3 regions of the Methylobacterium nodulans ORS 2060 genome follow, and region 3 is predicted to be linked to each of the others. Evidence: predicted binding sites of a transcription regulator. Region 3 holds the regulator's gene; each other region holds the start of a gene.
What was found. The regulator LexA, encoded in region 3, represses DNA repair genes until DNA is damaged. The targets are predictions, from matches to a motif close to TGTTCNNNNTGTGTTCNG.
Positions count from the first base shown of each region.

Region 1: a site for LexA is predicted at 2,990-3,007, ahead of recA (recombinase RecA). Genes of this name have one in related genera too.
Region 2: a site for LexA is predicted at 1,826-1,843, ahead of MNOD_RS03345 (ATP-dependent helicase). Genes of this name have one in related genera too.

Region 1 is NC_011894.1:5,607,763-5,614,835, forward strand. It holds gene MNOD_RS26025 (NupC/NupG family nucleoside CNT transporter) at 1-263, opposite strand, end outside; gene MNOD_RS26030 (caspase family protein) at 405-2,846, shown strand; gene recA (recombinase RecA) at 3,066-4,157, shown strand; gene alaS (alanine--tRNA ligase) at 4,920-7,073, shown strand, end outside.
Region 2 is NC_011894.1:749,913-756,985, reverse strand. It holds gene MNOD_RS03360 (dihydroorotase) at 1-232, opposite strand, end outside; gene ygfZ (CAF17-like 4Fe-4S cluster assembly/insertion protein YgfZ) at 359-1,189, shown strand; gene MNOD_RS03350 (hypothetical protein) at 1,453-1,707, opposite strand; gene MNOD_RS03345 (ATP-dependent helicase) at 1,855-4,194, shown strand; gene MNOD_RS03340 (PhoH family protein) at 4,588-5,304, shown strand; gene MNOD_RS03335 (IS110-like element ISMno29 family transposase) at 5,663-6,643, opposite strand.
Region 3 is NC_011894.1:7,554,519-7,561,591, reverse strand. It holds gene MNOD_RS35360 (SDR family oxidoreductase) at 1-349, opposite strand, end outside; gene MNOD_RS35355 (TetR/AcrR family transcriptional regulator) at 431-1,087, shown strand; gene MNOD_RS35350 (DUF1236 domain-containing protein) at 1,312-1,647, shown strand; gene lexA (transcriptional repressor LexA) at 2,153-2,875, shown strand; gene MNOD_RS35340 (HD-GYP domain-containing protein) at 3,186-4,268, shown strand; gene ccoS (cbb3-type cytochrome oxidase assembly protein CcoS) at 4,274-4,411, opposite strand; gene MNOD_RS35330 (heavy metal translocating P-type ATPase) at 4,408-6,684, opposite strand; gene MNOD_RS35325 (FixH family protein) at 6,698-7,073, opposite strand, start outside.

The sequences.
Region 1 (7,073 bases), 1.9 Mb from region 3:
ATCTTCGGCTCGACGAGGCCCCCGAACAGGAAGGCCGCGCCCCGGTCGCCATAGGCCAGCACCGCGCCGACCGCCTCCGCGGCGGCGCCGAGGATGCGCCGCCCGGCCGGCACGAACAGGACCGCCGCCCCGAGCAGCACCTGCACGGCGAGCGCCGAGAGCACGACCCGCGGCCGGATCGCCCGCCAGTTGGTGGAGAACAGCACCGCGACGCCGAGGAGAACGGCGAGGCTGAGCACGAAGTGAAGGATCCTGTCGGCCATCCGGGTTCTCTATGACGGCCTCCGCCAGCAAGAGGGATGCCGGCGGAGCGACATGAACCGGCCCGACCATTCAGGCGGAGTTCACGCAGGCCCGCCCGTACTGCACGGACAAGGTGCCCGCCACCGCAGGGAGGACGCGGAATGCCGCAGGCCGTACGGATCGTCTTGCTGATGCTGGCCGCAGCCGTGGTGCTGCCGCTCGCCGCCCCCCTTGCGGCGCCGGCCGAGACGCGGATTGCCCTGGTGATCGGCAACGGCGCCTACGCGGCAGGCGCGCTGCCCACGGCGGCCAACGATGCCGGCCTCGTCGCGCAGACGCTGCAGGCGGCAGGCTTCGATGTGGTCGGGGCCCGCGATCTCGACGAGGACGGCCTGCGCCGGGCCCTGCGGGACTTCACCGACAAGGCCGCCGCGGCCGGGCCCGAGGCCGTCGCCTTCGTCTATCTCTCGGGCTATGGCCTCCAGCTCGAAGGCGAGAACTATTTCGCGCCTGTGGATGCGCGCATCGCCACGGCCTCCGACGTACCGCTGCGGACCCTGCGGGTCTCGGATTATGCCAGGCGCCTCGCGGCGCTGCCGCTCCGGGCGCGGTTCCTGGTGCTCGATGCCGCCCGCAAGGCGCCCTTCCGGATCGAGGGCGATCCGCTCGCGGGCGGCCTCGCCCTCAGCGAGGCGGAGCCGGGATCGCTCGTCGCCTTCAACGCCGCGCCCGGCACCGTCGGCCCGGACGAGACGGGCCCTTACGGCGCCTATGCGCGCGCGCTCGTCGAGATGATGCGCGAGGGCGGCCTGAATCCGGGCGACCTCTTCGAGCGGGTCCGGCTGCGGGTGAGTGAGACCACGGGTGGGGCCGAGCTGCCCTGGCACAGCGCCCGCATCGAGGCGCCGTTCGTGTTCTTCGAGCGGGCGCCGGACGCGCCTCCCCTCGCCCGGCAGGCCGGCCCGGCCGCGGACCGGCGGCCGCTCGCCGAGATCGGGCCGCAGGAGGCCTTCGCGCGCTGCATCGCGCGCGACACGCTCGCTGGCTACGAGGAGTTCCTCGGCGCCTACCCGCAGGACCCGCTCGCCAACCGCGTGCGGGCGATCGTCGCGGCGCGGCGCGAGGCGGTGACTTGGCGCCGCTCGCGGCTCGCCGACACGCCGGACGCCTATTGGTCCTATCTCGGCCGTTATCCGCGGGGTCCGCACGCCTGGGATGCGCGCCGGCGCCTGCGGCAGCTCGCCGCCGCGGCCGAACCGCCGCCGCATTTCGCCGCCCTCGCCTACGACGTGCCGCCGCCCCCGCCCGAGGAGGTGGTCTATCTGGAGCGGCCCGCCCTCGTCCTCGACGATCCGGCCTACGACCTGCCGCCGCCCCCGGTCTACCTCCCGCCGCGGCCCGCCTTCATCGCGGATCTGCCGCCGCCTCCGCCCGTGGTGGAGGAATACGTCCTGCCGGTGCCCGCCTTCGTGCCGGTCCCGGCCTATATCCGCCCGCCGCAGGTCGTCGCCGCGCCGCCCGGCAATGTAATCTACGAGCATCTCCATGACGCCGCCGCGATCGAGCGGATCAACGCCGCCAATGCCGCGCCGGCCCGTGCGGGCCTCTCCGGCAGCACGATCGCGGCGGGCGTCGCCGGAGCGGCGATCGGCGCGGCGGTGGCCCGGGTGGCGCTGCCGCCCTCTGTGTCCCAGAAGGCTGCCCTTCGCCCGAGCCTGCCCGCCGGCCCGGCGTCCCCGGCGACGGGCCAGAGAGTGCCGGGTCCGGCTCCCGGCGCGCAGCCGGGCCGATTCGGACCTCAAGGCCAACCGGTGCCCCAGCAGGCCGGACGACCGAACGGCCCGGCTGCGCCGGGACAGGCTCTGCCCGTCCCCGGCGCGATCCCGCCAGGCCAGCAAGCCGGCCGTCCGGCTCCCGCCGCTCCCCAGCCGGCCCTGCGGCCGCAGGGTCCCGCGGCCGCGTCGACGGCAGCGCCCGGCCCGGCAGCGGGCCAGCCCCTCCCCTCACCCGCCCGGCAGGCCATCCGGCCGGTCCCCGGCCCGGGCGAGGCGGCGCCGGGCGCTCCCCCGGCCCAGCCTCGACCGGCTCAGACCGCCCCGCGGCAGGGTGCGCAGCCGCATGGTCCGGGCCGGCCCATCCCGGCCGCACCGCCCCCGAATCCGCCCGGACCAGCCCTCGCCCGGCCCCCGGCCGCACCCGCCGCGCATCCGCAGGCGGAGATCGCCCGCCGCCAGCAGCTCCAGCAGGAGCAGGCCGCCCAGGCACAGCGCGCCGCGGCCCAGCGCCAGCAGCAGATGATGATGCAGCAGCGCCAGCAGCAGGCCGTGCAGGCGGCGGCCCGGCAACAGCAGCTGGCCGCCCAAGCCGCCGCGCACCGGCAGCAGATGATGCAGCAGCAGGCGGCCCAGGCCGCCGCGCGTCAGCAGCAGATGATGCAGCAACAGGCCGCGGCCCGGCAGCAGCAACAGCTGGCGGCCCAGCGCCAGCAGATGATGCAGCAGCGCCAGCAGCCGGTGGCGCCACGGCCGGCGCCGGGGCCGCATCCGGCGCCCGGGGGCGGAGGACGGCCCTGCGGTCATCCGGGCCAGCCGCCCTGTCGCTGACCGAGACACCGGCCGGATCGCGCGCGATCCGGCCCCGCCGGGCCCCGTCACGCCCTCGTCCGGGACCCGGTTCCGAACCTTACGCGGCGCGCCCGCCACACCGTCCCTCATCCCGCACTTCTCCCCAGGCGCTCTTGCAGGACGAGAACAAAACAAGTACATACGGAGGGCCGCGCGCATTGAGAATCCCGCCTCCCCCGTGCCATAAGGACCGTTCAGATGGCTCAGTCCTCGCTGCGACTGGTGGAAAACCCGACCATGGACAAAGACAAGTCGAAGGCGATCGATGCCGCGCTCGCCCAGATCGAGCGCGCCTTCGGCAAGGGCTCGATCATGCGCCTGGGCAAAGGCGACAAGGTGCAGGAGGTCGAGACCATCTCCACCGGGTCGCTCGGGCTCGACATCGCGCTCGGCGTCGGCGGCCTGCCGCGCGGGCGGGTGATCGAGATCTACGGCCCGGAATCCTCGGGCAAGACGACGCTGGCGCTCCACACGATAGCGGAGGCGCAGAAGAAGGGCGGCGTCTGCGCCTTCGTGGATGCCGAGCATGCGCTCGATCCGGTCTATGCCCGCAAGCTCGGGGTGAACCTCGACGATCTCCTGATCTCGCAGCCCGACACGGGCGAGCAGGCGCTGGAAATCACCGACACGCTGGTGCGCTCGGGCGCGATCGACGTGCTCGTGGTCGATTCGGTCGCAGCCCTCACGCCGCGCGCCGAGATCGAGGGCGAGATGGGCGACCAGCAGCCCGGCCTTCAGGCTCGCCTGATGAGCCAAGCCCTGCGCAAGCTCACCGGCTCGATCTCGCGCTCGAACTGCATGGTGATCTTCATCAACCAGATCCGGATGAAGATCGGCGTGATGTACGGCAGCCCCGAGACCACCACGGGCGGCAACGCGCTCAAGTTCTACGCCTCGGTGCGCCTCGACATCCGCCGCGTCTCGACCCTGAAGGACCGCGACGAGCCGATCGGCAACAGCGTGCGGGTCAAGGTGGTCAAGAACAAGGTGGCGCCGCCGTTCAAGCAGGTCGAGTTCGACATCATGTTCGGCGAGGGCGTGTCGAAGGTCGGCGAGCTCATCGATCTCGGCGTCAAGGCCGGCATCGTCGAGAAGTCGGGCGCGTGGTTCTCCTATGACAGCCAGCGCCTGGGTCAGGGCCGCGAGAACGCGAAGGGCTTCCTGCGCGACAACCCCGACATCGCCGGCCGCATCGAGGCGGCGATCCGCCAGAACATGGGCCTCGTCGCCGACAAGATCCTGGAGAACGCGGTTCCGACCGCGGAGGATTACGACGAGGGCGCGGCCTGACACCGCGCATCCCACCGGAGCGTGATCACGGCCGCCGCGGTCTCCCGCGGCGGCCGTTGCCGTTCGGCCTGACGCCCCATCGGCTTCGAGGCCCGTTCCAGCCGGCCCCGGGCCGGGGTTTGCGTTTCCCGGTTGCCGGCGGCCCAGGCCAATCTGCCCCGCTGGGTCAGCCCGGCGAGCAACGCCGAATGGGCGAGGAACCGGACGTCGATCGGCCTCAATCGAAGCTGACATGCGTGGAAGCCGGCCCCGCTCCTCATGCTGAGGTGGCAGCGATCGAAGATCGCACCGGCAGCCGGCCCTCTGGCCGGCATCAGCCGGCACGCACCCCGGACCGCTGGTCCAAGGCTCTGGTGGATGGGATCACCGGTCAGGCGTACTTCGAGGCAGCCTGTGCGATCTTCGATCGCCAGTGCGATCTGCGATCGCCAGCACCTCAGCACGAGGATCAGGGTTCGCTGCCCCGGGAGGGAGCGCTCAGCCCACCGGTTTCATCCCTCGGGGTCCGCCCGGCCGGTCGGCCTCGTGGGCAAATCCCCAGCAGGACCGGCAACTTGGCCGCACCGGCGGACATCGGGGCGCCGGCCGCCTCGACACGGGGGGGCGGCGTGACTAAGACAGCGGGCGCGAGCCCTTCCGTGCTTCTCACGCAACGCCCGACGCCGAATCCGCCTCAAGGCTCGGCCGGGCGGGCGTTCCGTGAGCGGCACTCCCGGGCGGAGCCTTTCTCGCCCGTCACCTAACCGCACGAGTCTTCACCCGATGAGCGGCGTCAACGAGATCCGGTCGACCTTCCTCGACTACTTCGCCAAGCACGGCCACGAGATCGTGCCCTCCTCGCCGCTGGTGCCGCGCAACGACCCCACCCTGATGTTCACGAACGCCGGCATGGTGCAGTTCAAGAACGTCTTCACCGGCGTCGAGAAGCGGCTCTACCAGCGCGCCACCACGGCGCAGAAATGCGTCCGGGCGGGCGGCAAGCACAACGACCTCGACAATGTCGGCTACACGGCGCGCCACCACACTTTCTTCGAGATGCTCGGCAATTTCTCGTTCGGCGACTACTTCAAGCCGCTGGCGATCGAGCTTGCCTGGAACCTCGTGACGAAGGAGTTCGGGCTCGACAAGGACCGCCTGCTGGTCACGGTCTATGCGGAGGACGAGGACGCGGCCACCCTGTGGCGCAAGATCGCGGGCTTCTCGGACGACCGCATCATCCGCATCGGCACCTCCGACAATTTCTGGCAGATGGGCGATACCGGCCCCTGCGGCCCCTGCTCGGAGATCTTCATCGACCAGGGTCCGGAGCTGTGGGGCGGCCCGCCCGGCAGCCCGGACGAGGACGGCGACCGCTTCCTCGAATTCTGGAATCTCGTCTTCATGCAGTACGAGCAGATCGAGCCGGGCAACCGGGTCGACCTGCCGCGGCCCTCGATCGACACCGGCATGGGCCTGGAGCGTATCGCGGCGATTCTCCAGGGCGTGAAGAGCAACTACGACACCGACCTGTTCCGCAGCCTGATCGACGCGGTGGCTCATCAGGTCGGCCGCGCGCCCGAGGGGCCCCAGACCGCCTCCTACCGGGTCATCGCCGACCACCTGCGCGCCTCGTCCTTCCTGGTCGCCGACGGCGTGCTGCCCGGCAACGAGGGAAGGGGCTACGTGCTGCGCCGGATCATGCGGCGCGCCATGCGCCACGCCCAGCTCCTCGGAGCGCGCGACCCGATGATGTACCGCCTCGTGCCCACGCTGGTGCGCGAGATGGGCCAGGCCTATCCGGAGCTGGAGCGGGCCGAGGCGCTGATCACCGAGACCCTGCGGCTGGAGGAGACCCGCTTCCGCCGCACCCTGGAGCGCGGCCTCTCGATCCTCGACGCCGAGACCCGCGACCTCTCGGCAGGGCAGAAGCTCTCGGGCGAGACCGCCTTCACGCTCTACGACACCTACGGTTTCCCCCTCGACCTCACGCAGGACGCGCTCAAGTCCCGCGGCATCGGCGTCGACACGGAGAGCTTCAAGGCGGCCATGGAGCGCCAGCGCGCGGCCGCGCGCGCCGCCTGGGCGGGCTCCGGCGAGGCCGCGACCGAGACCCTCTGGTTCTCCTTGCGCGAGCGCGTCGGTGCCACCGAGTTCCTCGGCTACGAGGCCGAGACCGCGGAGGGTGTCGTCACGGCCCTGGTAAAGGGCGGTGCCGAGGTCGAGGCGATCGGGGCCGGCGAGGAGGGCCTCCTCGTGGTGAGCCAGACGCCGTTCTACGGCGAATCGGGCGGCCAGGTCGGCGATACCGGCACCGTCACGGCCCCGGGCCTGCGCGTGCGGGTCACCGACACCGAGAAGAAGCTCGGCGACCTCTTCGTCCATCACGTCATGGTCGAGGAGGGGCGGCTCGCGACGGGGCAAGCGATCGAGCTGCAGGTGGATCACGAGCGCCGCGCGGCGATCCGCGCCCATCACTCGGCCACGCATCTCCTGCACGAGGCCCTGCGGCAGGTCCTCGGCGACCACGTCGCCCAGAAGGGCTCGCTCGTCTCGCCGGAGCGGCTGCGCTTCGACTTCAGCCACCCGAAGCCGATGAACGACGACGAGGTCGCGGCAGTCGAGGACATGGCCAACCGCGTCCTCCTGCAGAACGGGCCCGTGGTGACGAAGCTGATGGCCGTCGACGACGCGATCGCGACCGGCGCCCGCGCCCTGTTCGGCGAGAAATACGGCGACGAGGTGCGGGTCGTGTCGATGGGCGAGGAGAGCAGCGCGGACGGACGGCCCAAGGCCTTCTCGGTGGAGCTCTGCGGCGGCACCCACGTGGCGCGCACGGGGGAGATCGGCGTCATCACGGTGGTGGGCGAGAGCGCGGTCGCCTCCGGCGTGCGCCGCATCGAGGCCATGACCGGGGATGCGGCGCGCCGCCATCTCGCC
Region 2 (7,073 bases), 970 kb from region 3:
TCTCCAGATCCTCCTTGTGGTCGAGCCCCGGCTCGCGGAAGTGGACCTGGCTGTCGATGATTCCGGGCAGCAGGTGGAGGCCCCCGCAATCCTGCACCCGGCCGGCCGAGGCCCGCGAGAGGTCGCCGATGGCGGCGATGCGGCCGTCCCGCACGCCGAGATCGGCCGGGCCGATCCCGTCGTGGTTCACGACGGTGCCGCCGCGCAGGAGGAGGTCGAAACTCTGGCTCATGGCGGCATTCCCTTGGCAAGGGCCACGCTCGGCGCAAGGCCGATTGAGAGCGGCCGACCGGCGGCTTATGTCAGCCCCGCCGGAGGTTCAAGCCGGGCCGTCCGGACGAGAAGGATCTTGGTGCCGATGCCCATCGCTTCCCTGACGGACCGCGCCGTCCTGGCCCTGACCGGAGACGACGCGCCCGGGTTTCTCCAGGGCCTCATCACCTGCAACGTCGAAACCTTGCCGCCCGACGAGGCGCGGCTCGGGGCGCTGCTGGCACCGCAGGGAAAAATCCTGTTCGACTTCCTGCTCAGCCGCGCCGGGGACGGCTTCCATCTCGATGCGCCGCGTGCCGTGCTGCCGGACCTGATGCGGCGGCTCACGCTCTATCGGCTGCGTGCCAGGGTTGCGTTCGCGCAGACGCCGCTTCGGGTCTTCGCCGCCTGGGGCGCGGAGCCGGAGGGGTCCTGGCTGCGGGATGGGCGCCTGCCGGCGCTCGGCTGGCGGCTCTACGCGCCCGAGGGGGGAGAGCCGGCCGTCGATGCCACGCCGGAGGCGTTCCAGGCGCACCGGATCGCCCTCGGAGTGCCGGAGAGCGGCGCCGATTTCGCCCTGGGCGACGCCTTTCCGCACGAGGCGCTGATGGACCAGCTCGGCGGCGTCGATTTCCGCAAGGGCTGCTACGTGGGCCAGGAGGTGGTGTCGCGCATGCAGCATCGCGGCACCGCGCGGACCCGCGTCGTGCCGCTGCTGTATCCGGGCGCCGCCGTCCCGGCCGGAACGCCGGTCACGGCCGGCGCCCGCGCGCTCGGGCAGACCGGGAGCGCCGCGGGCGACCGGGGCCTCGGGCTGCTGCGCCTCGACCGCCTGGCGGATGCCGTCGCGGCCGGCGAGAGGGTCGAGGCGGGCGGGCTCTCCGTGCGGGTGGCGAAGCCGGATTTCGTGACCTTCGAGGTTCCGGGCGCGGCGTGAAGAACCCGTGAAGCGCGGGAACCGCGGGATCCCCTCTCCCGTGCGGGAGAGGGGCAGGCGATCGAAGATCGCGCGTGAGGGTCCAGGTGGTTCAGCAAGACGACGGAGCCGTCCCGCTGCCAGCACCACCGTCTCGGTTTTATTCTGAAGGGTCCGGAACCCTCACCCCTGCCCCTCTCCCGCACGGGAGAGGGGATCCCGCGGTTCCGGCAGGACCCACACTTCTTTCGGCGGCCGCAGGTTCACGGCCGGCGCCACGCCCCCTACCGCGGCCGGCCGATGATGCTCGGCGTGACCGGCGGAGGGGGCAGGGTCTCGTTGCGCCGGATCTGGCCCTGCAGCTGGTTCGTCTCGAAGCGGTTCTGCTGCTGGATGTCGCGCAGGTCACTGCGCGTGTTCATCGAGTTGTTGAGGCCCTCGACCGTGCGCTCGGCGCGGCTCGTCGTGCGTTGGCTCTGGGCGAGGGCGGGGCCCGCCGCGATGGCGGCGGCAAGGATCAGAAGGGCGCGGGCAGGCATGGGAACTCCGGCGGGCAGAAGGCTTACCATCATCAGATGGGGACGCTCCGGGCCGCCGCCAGGTTCCTGCGCCGGCAGCCCTGCGGCTCTCCGCCACTGGCCCGCGAACCCTCGACGCCGTTCGCGTTTTGGTCCAGTGATGGCGCCATGACTCGCGAAGCCGCCGGGGCCGAGGCGCCCGTCCCCACTTCGATCGCCGCCCGCGCCCGGGCCGCCGTGGCGCCCCCGAGCGCAGCCTATCTCGAAGGACTGAACGCGGAGCAGCGTCGCGCCGTGGAGGCGACGGAGGGGCCCGTCCTCGTGCTGGCGGGCGCGGGGACCGGCAAGACGCGGGTGCTCACCACCCGCATCGCGCATCTGATCGCCATCGGCCGCGCCCGGCCCTTCGACATCCTGGCCGTGACCTTCACCAACAAGGCCGCCCGGGAGATGAAGGAGCGCATCGGCGCGCTGATCGGCTCGGCCGGCGAGGGCATGCCCTGGCTCGGCACCTTCCACGCCATCGGCACCAAGATCCTGCGCCGTCATGCGGAGCTGGTCGGTCTCAAGTCCGACTTCACCATCCTCGGCACCGACGACCAGCTCCGCCTGCTCAAGCAGGTGATCGAGGCCGCCAATGTCGACGAGAAGCGCTGGCCCGCCCGCAGCCTCGCCCAGGCGATCGATGGCTGGAAGAACCGCGGCCTGTCCCCCGAGCAGGTGCCGGCCGGCGAGGCGGGCGCCTTCGGCTTCGGCAAGGGCGGGAAGCTCTACGCCGCCTACCAGGAGCGGCTCGCCACCCTCAACGCCGTCGATTTCGGCGACCTGCTGCTCCTGTGCCTCAGGCTGTGGCGCGAGAACCCGGACGTGCTGACGGGATACCAGGACCGCTTCCGCTACATCCTCGTCGACGAGTACCAGGACACCAACGTCGCGCAGTATCTCTGGCTGCGGCTGCTCGCGCAGGGGCGCCGCAACGTCTGCTGCGTGGGCGATGACGACCAGTCGATCTATGGCTGGCGCGGGGCCGAGGTCGACAACATCCTGCGCTTCGAGCACGACTTCCCGGGAGCCGTAGTGGTGCGGCTGGAGCGCAACTACCGCTCCACGGGCCACATCCTGGCCGCGGCCTCGACGCTGATTGCCCGCAACGAGGGCCGGCTCGGCAAGACGCTGCGCACCGAGGAGGGGGCCGGCGAGCGCGTCACCGTGACGGGGGCCTGGGATTCGGAGGAGGAGGCGCGGCTCCTCGGCGAGACCATCGAGGGCCTGCAGGCCAGGGGCCACGCCCTGTCGCAGATCGCCGTGCTGGTGCGGATCTCCGCGCAGATGCGCGAGATCGAGGACCGCTTCGTCCAGCTCGGCCTGCCCTACCGCGTCATCGGCGGCCCCCGCTTCTACGAGCGGGCGGAGGTGCGCGACGCGCTTGCCTATCTGCGCCTCACCGCCAACCCGGCCGACGACCTCGCCTTCGAGCGGATCATCAACACGCCCAAGCGCGGCCTCGGCGACGCGACCCTGCAGGCGCTCCACAGCCTGTCGCGGCGGCAATCCGTGCCGCTTCTTCATGCAGCCTGCCTCATCGTCGAGACGGAGGAGCTGAAGCCCAAGCCCCGCTCCACCCTGCGCGCCCTCCTGCAGAGCTTTTCGCGATGGGCCAAGCTCCTGGAGATCCAGCCCCACGCGGAGGTCGCCCAGACCATCCTGGAGGAATCCGGCTACACCGAGATGTGGCAGAAGGAGCGCACCGCCGATGCGGCGGGCCGCCTGGAGAACCTGAAGGAGCTGGTGCGCTCCCTCGAAGAATTTCCCGACCTGCCGGCCTTCCTGGAGCACATCGCCCTGGTGATGGATGCGAGCGAGGCCGAGGGCGGGGAGCGCGTGAGCCTGATGACGCTCCACGCCGCCAAGGGGCTCGAATTCGACACGGTCTTCCTGCCGGGCTGGGAGGACGGGCTGTTTCCCAACCAGCGCGCCATCGACGAGAGCGGCCGGGCGGGGCTGGAGGAGGAGCGGCGCCTCGCCCATGTGGGCCTCACGCGGGCCCGCAGGCGTGCCAAGATCTCCTTCGCGGTGAACCGCCGCATCCACGGCCTGTGGTCCTCGACGATCCCGAGCCGGTTCGTCGACGAGTTGCCGGAGAGCAGCGTCGAGGTGATCGAGGCACCGGCGAGCTTCTCCTACGGCCCCTCGCGCTTCGACCGGCAGCCGACGCCCTTCGGCTCCTCCTATGCGACGCCCGGCTGGCAGCGCGCGCAGGCGAACACCGCTGGTCAGGACCGGTTCGGCGGCGGTGCGCGGAGCAGCCGCAGCGGGCCGAAACAGATCGAGGGCACGCTGGTGGCCAAATCCACCGGGACGGCGTCGGATTACGCAACCGGAGCGCGCGTCTTCCACACGAAATTCGGGCCGGGCTCCGTGGCGGCGGTCGACGGCAACAAGCTCACCGTTGACTTCGACAAGGCCGGCCGGAAGATGGTTCTCGACAGTTTCGTCCAGCCGGCCTGAGCCGGCTCGGGCCTCCTGTCTCCGCGTCGTGGCAGCGGAGGTCGCGATCGTGAGGGTGTCGTCATCCGGGCCGGGCACCGCGCAAGGGTCCACGGCTCGCCTTTGGGACGCTCCCCGGTCGCCATCGCTGTGTGTTTTGAGACACAGCCGCTCAGCTAATCTTGGCAACTGCGAAAAGCGCCTTGTGCGCTGCGGCGCGGGAATTGCTGGTCGACCCGTGTCGGCATACCGTTACGGGAGGCGCAAGCGGACTTGTCCACCGCTGGCGTCGATCAGATGTGGAACTCGTACGAACCCACGGATTTGAGTCGTTGAACGGCACTGAAGGAGGTCTGGGGACACAGGAGGGCACACGATACAGCGGCACCGCAAGTCCAGTGGGAGTGTTGATCTATGAAGAGACGACGCGCACGACTTGAACTGGTCGATGACCGCCCGATCCGGATGTCTCGTACCCGGTTCGAGGAGGAGCGTAATCCGCCGCCGATCCAACCCATGACGGCCCGTCAGGCCGAATATCTCGAAGCCCTCGGTTCCCATTCGCAAGTGATCGTTCTCGGGCCGGCCGGCACCGGCAAGACCTACATCGCCGGCACCCGCGCCGCCGACCTCCTGCGGCAGCGCCGCATCGCCAAGGTGGTGATCACGCGGCCCAACGTCCCCTCCGGCCGCTCCCTCGGCTACTTTCCCGGTACCCTCGACGAGAAGATCGCCCCCTGGGTCGCTCCCCTCACGGAAGCGATGAAGGAACGCATGGGAGCGGGCGCCTTCGACATCGCGCTCAAGGCCGGCGACATCGAGATCGTGCCCTTCGAGGTCATGCGCGGCCGCACCTTCAAGAACTGCCTCGTGATCCTCGACGAGGCCCAGAACACCACCCCGTCCGAGATCAAGATGTTCCTGACCCGCATCGGCGACGATTGCCAGGTCATCATCAACGGCGACGTGTCCCAGACGGACCTGCGGGAGACCTCGGGCCTCAGGACCGTGATCCATCTCGTGAAGAGCCGGCTGATGCCGATCCCGATCGTGGAGTTCGGGCTTGAGGACATCGTCCGCTCAGGCATCTGCGCCGAATGGGTGAGGGCCTTCGAGGAGGCGCGGCTCTGAAGCGGGGGGCGGTCATCCTCTCTTTCGTGCGGAGAGGGGATGCCGGCCCTGACCGATGAAACCGGCTGACTGAGCGCTTCCGCACCCTGTCACCGGCCCCGTATGCTGAGGAGCGCGGCCGCTTCCACGCGTCTCAGGGTCGATTGAGACTGCGTCAGCCCACGCGACGATGTCCGCTTTCCCGGGCGCATGCAGCGTCAGCGGAACGCGACCCGGGACCCAGCAGAAGACGTCGCGCAGCGACCGCTTTCAGCGACAGTGCTGGCATGCGGAGCCGCTTCGCGGCACGCCCTCGTGCTGGTCCCGGATCTCCTTCCGCTGCCGCTGCAGACGTCCGGGAAAGCATCTGTGTTTGGCGTCAAGCCTGTTGGGGCTGATTTGGCGTCCAGAGGCGGTCCTGAGCGATGAGGCTGTTGGCCAGCACGGCGAGCTTGCGGGCCACGGCGATGATGGCGCACTTTGGCTTCTTGCCGTTGGCGATCAGGCGTTCGTGGAAGGCTTTCAGGCCGGCGTTGTGGCGGGCGGCCGAGAGCGCCGCGAGGTAGAGGACGCGGCGCACGGGCGGGCGGCCGCCCCAGATGACCCGCACGCCCTGGCGCGCGCCGGAATCGTCGGCGACCGGCGCCAGGCCCGCCAGCAGGCCGATCTGCCGGCTGCTGCAGGTGCCCAGCTCGGCCAGGCTGGCCACCAGGGTGGCCGCGATCGTGTCCCCGATCGAGGGGATCGAGACCAGGATGGCATGCCGCCGGGCCAGTCCGGGATCGGCCGCGATGAGCCGGCGGATCTCGCCGGCAAGGGCCTCGATGTCCGCGGCGATCCTGGCCAGACGGTCCTGGAGCTGGCGGATCAGGAACGGGCTTGCGGCCGCGGCCAGCTGGTTCTTGAGGGCGGTTTGTTCGGCCACGGCGCTGTCGCGGGCCGCGACCAGTTCCTGGAGCGCTTCGAGCGCGTCCGAGGCCGGCGGGCGCTGCGGGGGGGCCATCACCGCGGCAAACTGCGCCAGCACGCGGGCATCGAGCCGATCGGTCTTGGCCCAGATGCCTTGCGCCTTGGCGAACATGCGCACCCGAAACGGATCGACGACGGCGACCGGCAGGCCCGAGGCATGCAGGCTGCGGCGGGTCTGGCGGTGCCACTTGCCGGTGGCCTCGACCACGACCAGCCCCAGAGCAAAGCGCCCAAGCCAGCGCTTGAGCTGCCGGATGCCGACCTCGGTATTGGCGAACCGCTGGGCTTGGCCGGAGGGGAGGACGTGGACGTCGAGCCAGCTCTTGCTGACGTCGATCCCCACGCTAGACTTGCCCGCGGTCTCTTGTTTGGACACTTCCTTGCCTTGCATACGGGACTTGCTCCCCAGCATCTGTTCAGGACAAGAGCCAGAGGGCGGCCGGATCCTGCTTTCCCACGGTGCCAATCCTAGAGGGAGATCGATCCCGGCCGCCCGCGTCGCGGCCGGTGGCCACCGGCCGCGACGCACCTCACAGCTTGGTGCGCTGGTCGGCCCGTCAAACATGCAAGAGGGTGCGCGAAGGGGCGGAGACCGTCTCACCGCGCCCCCTTGAGCGAAGCCGACATCCGCATGGCGACGCCAGCAACCGGATTTCACGAGTTCACTACCGGCCGAACCGACCGGGGCGGATGACACCACGGCTTCCGCGCAGGTCAGTCTCGATTGGGGAGCGCAGCGGCTTCCACGCACGGTGTCCGGGACGGGGATAAGCCTCTGTCATCGATCGACGCGCCGACGACGGTCTCCGCCATGCTCTCGA
Region 3 (7,073 bases):
GGATGTTGACCGCCAGGATGGCATCGATGTCGGCGAGGCTCATCTCCGCGAGCGGCCCGCCGCGCGCGATGCCGGCATTATTGACCAGGATGTCGAGGCCGCCGAGTTGCGAGGCCGCCTCGTCCACCGAGCGCCTCACAGCCGCAGGATCGGCACTGTCGGCCTGGATGGCAAAGCCGCGTCGCCCTTGCTCCTCGACGGCGCGCACGACCTCGGCGGCGCGCTCCACCGACCGCTCGTAGGTGATGGCGACGTCCGCACCTCGCGCGGCGAGGGTGCCAGCGATTGCGGCGCCGATGCCGCGCGCGGCGCCCGTCACGAGGGCGCGTTTGCCTGTCAGCTCAACCATCGCTCAGCCTTTCTGTAGTGATCGACACAGAAATGCATATGAGCGTTGCGGCCAGCCGTCAAGCAATTTATGTAGCGAACGATGCAGAATTCATCCCGCACCCCGTCTGCCAAGCGTGCGACGGTGTCCAGGAGCCGTGGCCGCCCGCGCGCCTTCGATCGCGAGGCGGCTCTCGCGCAGGCCATGCGCCTGTTCTGGCACAAGGGCTACGCTGCCACCTCGATCTCCGACCTGACCGAGACCATGGGCATCGGCTCGCCGAGCCTCTACGCGGCCTTCGGCTCCAAGGAAGCGCTCTACGCGGAGGCGCTGCGCCACTACGGCGAGCAGTACGAGCCCCGCGTCTGGGGGAACTTCGCGGCGGCTGCCACGGCGCGCGACGCGGTCGAGGCGCTCCTGATGGACACGGCCGCCGCCCTGACGCAGGCGTGCGGGCGCGATGACCCTCTCGGCTGCATGGTGACGCTTTCGGCCGTCGGCGGCGAGGGAAGCGCCGAGCTTGGCGATCTCGTGCACGCGGCGCGCGCCCGCAATCTGGCACGGGTCGAAGCGCGGCTTGCCCGCGCGGCGGCCGAGGGCGAGCTGCCGCAATCGCTCGACACCGGCGCGCTCGCCCGCCTCGTCCTCACCGTCCAGGGCGGGATGTCACTCCAGGCGCGTGACGGCGCGAGCCGGGCCGAGCTGGAAGCGGTGGCTCGGATGATGATGGCCGGGTGGGATGCGCGCGTCGCGGGCTGAGGGACACTCGGGCCATTGGCCGCGCGGTGCGGCCAGGGCGGGCGGCCAGGGCGGGCTCCGCCTCGCCGACCACGGCCACGATCCTGAATCCGCCACCGTCCACCGGCGCCTCGCCGCTTGCACAGGCCAGCCACGCCCCTCGGAACAAGAGGACACCCTCACCGTTGAACGACCTCGCATTCCCCCTTGGGAAAGATGAACGGTTGTTCAACTTGGAGGTGCTCATGAAGCGCGCATTGTCTGCTGCAGCAGCTCTGACCCTAATCGGAGGGGCCGCTCTCGCGCAGACCGTCACGATCACCGAGGAGCCGGTCGAGATTGCCCCGCCTCAGCGCGTGATCATCAAGAAGTACGTCACCGAGCAGCGCGTGGCGCCCGTGCGCATTCGGGAACGCGTGACGGTCGGCTCGACGCTCCCGGCCGACATCGACCTTCATCCGCTGCCCCCGACCGTGATCGAGGAGAGCCCGCGCCTGAAGGGCTACAGCTACGTGACGTCGGGCGACGACATCTACGTGGTCGAGCCGCGCACCCGCCGCATCATCACCACCATCGACTGACCCCGAACCCGCGCGCTGCCGGACCACGTAAAGCCGCAGCGCCGCCCATGGACCGGGAGCGCGGGCGCGCCCCGGCCCGACCGTAAGCCATCCCGGTCCGGCTGCCAGGTCACGGCCGCCTCCAGGCCGTGCCACGCGATTCACGTCGTGCCCGGCACCGGAGCAATCCCGTTCCCGCCCCGCCCTCATCGTCAGGTCCGCAGGCGCCGCATCGCTCTCGGCAAAGGATTCGTGGCCCCGATCCGGGCCAGCACCGGCTCCATGCCCTTCAGGCCAAGTTGTCGGCGTCCGCTTCCAGCCGCTCCGCACCGCCTGCCAGAACATGCCTCAGATCCCGCTTTGGACCCGCCCGGGAAGCCCGGCCTGACCGGATGGAGAAGCGCCGGCCGAAAGCCGGCGAGCGCGGAGATACCCGACACACCCGCTTGCGGAACACTTGAGGAACGCCTAACATGTTCGCGATTTGTTTCGTATCGCGCATCGGCGCAGGCGAAGAGAGTGCCCCATGCTCACCCGTAAGCAGTTGGACCTGCTCCGCTTCATCCAGCAGCGGATGCGCGAGACGGGGGTCCCCCCGTCCTTCGACGAGATGAAGGACGCGCTCGATCTCAAGTCCAAGTCAGGCATTCATCGGCTGATCACGGCCCTGGAGGAACGCGGCTTCCTGCGGCGGTTGCCGAACCGGGCTCGCGCGATCGAGGTCATTCGGATCCCCGATGCGGTGGTGCCTCCTTCGGGCGAGGTGGTGCGCTTCACCCCCAGCGTGGTCGAAGGCGGACGGACGGCCGCGCCGGCTGCCAAGGCCGCCCCGATGCCGTCCTCCCTCGGTTCCGACGACAACGGACGCTCGATCAGCATTCCGGTGATGGGGCGGATCGCCGCCGGCACGCCGATCTCGGCAATCCAGAGCCAGAGCCGCACGGTGGCGATGTCGCCGGACTTTCTGGCCGGCGGCGAGCATTACGCGCTCGAAGTGCGCGGCGACTCGATGATCGAAGCCGGCATCCTCGACGGCGACCTCGTGGTGATTCGTCGCCAGGACACGGCCAATACCGGCGACATCGTGGTGGCGCTGATCGATGACGAGGAGGCGACCCTCAAGCGCCTGCGCCGCCGCGGCTCCTCCATCGCGCTCGAAGCGGCGAATCCGGCCTACGAGACCCGGGTGCTCGGGCCGGACCGCGTCCGCATCCAGGGCCGCCTCGTGAGCCTCATCCGCAAGTACTGAACGTCGCCCCCGAAACGGGGCGTAAGCCAAGGCCTCCGCATGGCGGAGGCCTTTTTTTGATCCTTACCCAGGGTCATGAGCGAGTTCAGCGGCAACAACGATTCACGCCTTCGTTGCGGAACGGCCTCGATCGGGCGTTGGCGGGACAGGCCCGACGATGATCGACCGCTCCGCGACGCCTCTCATCAATCCACATGCGCCAATCGCCCTCTTTCAAGGGAAAGCTTAACCGATCTATTCGAGGATCGGGCGATCAGCGGTAAGGAGCATGGAGCCGGCTCCTGGGTCGGGAGATCGTGCGGGGCATGCCATGCGGGACGGATTCATCCTGCTGATCACGGACGAGCCGCGGACGGCCCGAACGCTCGCCGGCAGCCTCGCGCGCCTTCTGCCCTGCATCGCCCTGCTCCCGGGCGAAGGCCTGCCGCCGGGCCGGTTCCAGGCGGCGGTGCTCGACGTCGCCCTCGATGACGCCGCCATTCTGGCGGGGATCCGGCGCGCGATGAGCCGCGTGCGTGCCCGCGGCGCCCCCTGCCTCTGTCTCGCCCGGGACCTCAGCCCGGTCACCCTCGCGCGGGCGCGGGCGCTCGGCGCTGCGCAGGTGCTGCCGCCCACCGCCTCCCAGGCCGAGCTCAGGGCGACGCTCCTCGCCTTGATCGAGGCGGAGGCGGAAGCCCGCGCGGCCGAACCGCTGCGGCAGGCCCGTGCGCAGGCCGCGGAAGCCAACGCGCTGGTCTCACGGCTCTTCCAGGCCGCCGCGAACGGCGTGGCCTTGAGCCTCGACGACATCGATGCCGGCACCGAGATCGTCCTGGAGGCCATAGCGGAGGCGGGAATTCGCGCCTGGCTCGACGTCATCCGCACCCACGAGATCGGGGTCTACCAGCACTCGCTCGGCGTGGCCGGCTACGCGGGCGCTTTCGCCGGGCTCCTCGGATTCCGGCGGCACGACCAGGAGCGGCTGGTGCGGGCGGCCCTGCTCCATGATGTCGGCAAGGCCCGGATCCCGCTCGCCATCCTCAACAAGCCGAGCAGCCTCTCCGCAGAGGAGATGGCGGTGATGCGCAGGCATCCGGTCATCGGGGCGGCGCTGCTGGCCCGGCAGCCGGGATTCGATGCCGAGATCCTCGACGTGGTGCGACACCACCACGAGATGCTCGACGGCTCGGGCTATCCCGACGGGCTCCGCGGCGGGGCGATCGGCGATCTCGTGCGGCTCGTGACGATCTGCGACATCTGCTCGGCCCTGACCGAGCGGCGTCCCTACCGCGCTCCGATCGGTCCCGCAGAGGCCTGGGCGGCGATGGACCGGATGGGACAGAAGCTCGACAGGCAGCTCCTTGCGGCCTTCAGGCCGGTCGCCATGGGTCTTGCCGCCGCGGCCGTCCCTTAATTGGATCAATCGTCCGCGAGCATCCGGTGCTCGGCACCATTGATGTCGTCGTACTGGCCGCTGCGCAGCGCCCACAGGAAGGCGCAGAGCCCCATCCCGCCGAGGAAGAGGGCGATCGGGATCATCAGGATGAGGACGTTCATCGGCGTGCTGCCTCCGGCAGGGCGGGCGCCCGGCGCGCCCGCAGGGCGTTGAGCGTGACCACGACGGACGAGCCCGACATGGCAAGCGCAGCGATCAGGGGCGTCAGCAGGCCCGCCGCCGCGAGCGGGATCGCCACGAGGTTGTAGGCGGCCGAGAACCACAGGTTCTGCAGCATGAGGCGCCTGGCGGTCCGGCCGCTGCGCAGCACTGCAAGCACCGGGGCGAGGCTGCGGCCGAGGAAGAGCGCGTCGGCCGCCGCCTGGCTCACGTGAGCGGCGGTGACGGGCGACAGGGAGGCATGGGCGGCAGCCAGCGCCGGGGCGTCGTTGAGCCCGTCCCCCACCATCAGCACCCGGCTTCCCTCGCGCCCGAGCGCCTCGATCCGGCGGATCTTCTCCTGGGGAGTGAGGCCGCCCTGCCACTCGGCGACCGCGAGGGCGTCGGCCACGGCGGCGACCGCCTCCGGACGGTCGCCCGACAGGATCAGCACGCGATAGCCGCTCCGGCGCAGCGCCTGCAGCACCTCGCGCGCGTCCGGCCGCGGCGCCTGCCGCACGCGGAACACGACCGGCGCCGCCTCGCCGGCCCGCAGGCAGATCGCCGAGGCTTCCGGATCGCGGGCGAGCGCCTGCGCCGCCTCGTCCTCGGCCGCGCAGAAGCGGGGCGAGCCGAGCCGGACCGGCACGCCGTCGACCATGGCCCGCACGCCGAGCCCCGCCGCCTCCTCCGCCCCCGGACAGGGCAGGGCGTCCGGCACCGCGGCGCTGAGCGCTGCCGCCATCGGGTGCCGACTCGACCGGGCGAGCCGGGCCCCGAGCGCGAGCGCCGCCGGATCGTAGTGGCCCGCCAGGACCGGCTCCGGCAGGGTCAGCGTTCCGGTCTTGTCGAAGGCGACCGTGTCGATGGCCGCGAAACGCTCGAGCGCGTCGCCGCTGTTGAGGAGCACGCCGTCGCGGAACAGGGCGCCCGCGGCCACCACCTGCACGGCCGGAATCGCGAGCCCGAGCGCGCAGGGGCAGGTGATGATCAGCACCGCCACCGCCGTCATCAGCGCCGCGTGGAACCCGGCCCCCAGCCCGAGCCAGCCCGCGAAGGTCAGCACCGCCGCCGCGTGCACGACCGGCACGTAGAGGCGCGTCGCCCGGTCGGCGAGGACGAGCGCCCGCGACTTCGCCTCCAGCGCCCGCCGCATCAGCCCCTCGACCTCGTCGAGGAGCGTGCCCCGGGTCGCCGCGGTCACCCGCACCGTGAGCGCCCCGCTCGCATTGAGCGAGCCGGCATGGACGGTGTCGCCGGGCCCCGCGGCCACCGGCGCCGTCTCGCCGGTGACGAGGCTGCGGTCGAGCTCCGAGCGGCCCTGCGCGATGATGCCGTCCACCGGAACCCGCTCGCCCGGGCGCACCAGCACCGCATCCCCGGGCGAGAGGTCGGCGAGCAGCACCTCCCGCACCGACCCGTCGGCCCCGATCCACGCCGCATTCTCGCTGCGCAGGGCCGCGAGGTTCTCGGCGAGGGTCTGGGTGCGGCGGCGCATCGTCTGGTCGAGGACGCGGCCGATCAGCAGGAAGAACAGCAGCATGATGGCGCCGTCGAAATAGGCATGGGCCGCGCCCATCGCCGTCTCGACCACCGACATCACCAGGGTCAGCACCACGCCGAGCGTGATCGGGAAATCCATTGTCACGCGGCCGGCGCGCAGGCCCCGGAAGGCGCCCTCGTAGAAGGGCCGCCCTGCATAGGCCGCCGCCGGCAGGGCGATCACCGCCTGCAGCCAGTGGAAGAGGTCACGGTTCTCGGGCGTCATGTCGGAGACGTTGCCGGCCCAGACCGAGATCGCGAGCAGCATCACGTTCATGGAGGCGAAGCCCGCGACCGCGAGCGCTCGGATCAGGCGCTCCGTCTCGCGGGCGGCCGCCGGGTCGCGGCGCTGGCGCGGGTCGAACGGGTGGCCCCGGTAGCCCAGCCCGTCGAGGGCGGCGAGCACCGCGCCGACCTCCGGCGCCGCGCCGGGCGCCCAGGTCACCGAGAGCCGCCGGTCGGTGACGTTGAGCCGTGCCGCGGCAACGCCCGGCAGGGCGCCGACGCCGCGCTCGATCGCGCTCATGCAGGCGGCGCAGCGCACGCCCTCGACCGCGAAGGCGGCGCGGCTCGTCCCGTCGGTCTCGCGAGCCACGAAGGCGGCGTAGTCCCGGGGCAGGGAGGGCCGCGTGTTCGCCTCGCTCCAGGAGGCATGGGCCTCCACATAGGCGAGCGCCGTGTCCGTGCAGCACATCGCGCCGGATCCTTCAGTTCAGCACGACACGGCTGTGGCGGCGGAAGACGCGTCCGGTTGCGTCGGCGACATCCACGACGAGGTTCCACTGGCCGGGGCTCAGGGCCTCGGTTCGGCCCGAATAGGTGCCGGACCCGGTCTCCGTGAGGGCGAGGGCGACGTCCTGACGCTTGTCGGTCGGCCGTTCGAAGCGGGCCTGCAGGGTGAGGCCGGAGAGCGGGGCGGCGTCCCGGTCGCTCAGACGGACCGTGACGGCGACACCCGCGCCCTCCCGGGTCACCTCCTCGGCGAGCTGCCAGCCGCGGGCCGCCTGGGCCCGGGCGAGCCGGATCTCGGCGTTGTAGACCTGGCCCGCATGGTAGGGCGAGGCCTCGTCGAGGCCCGACCAC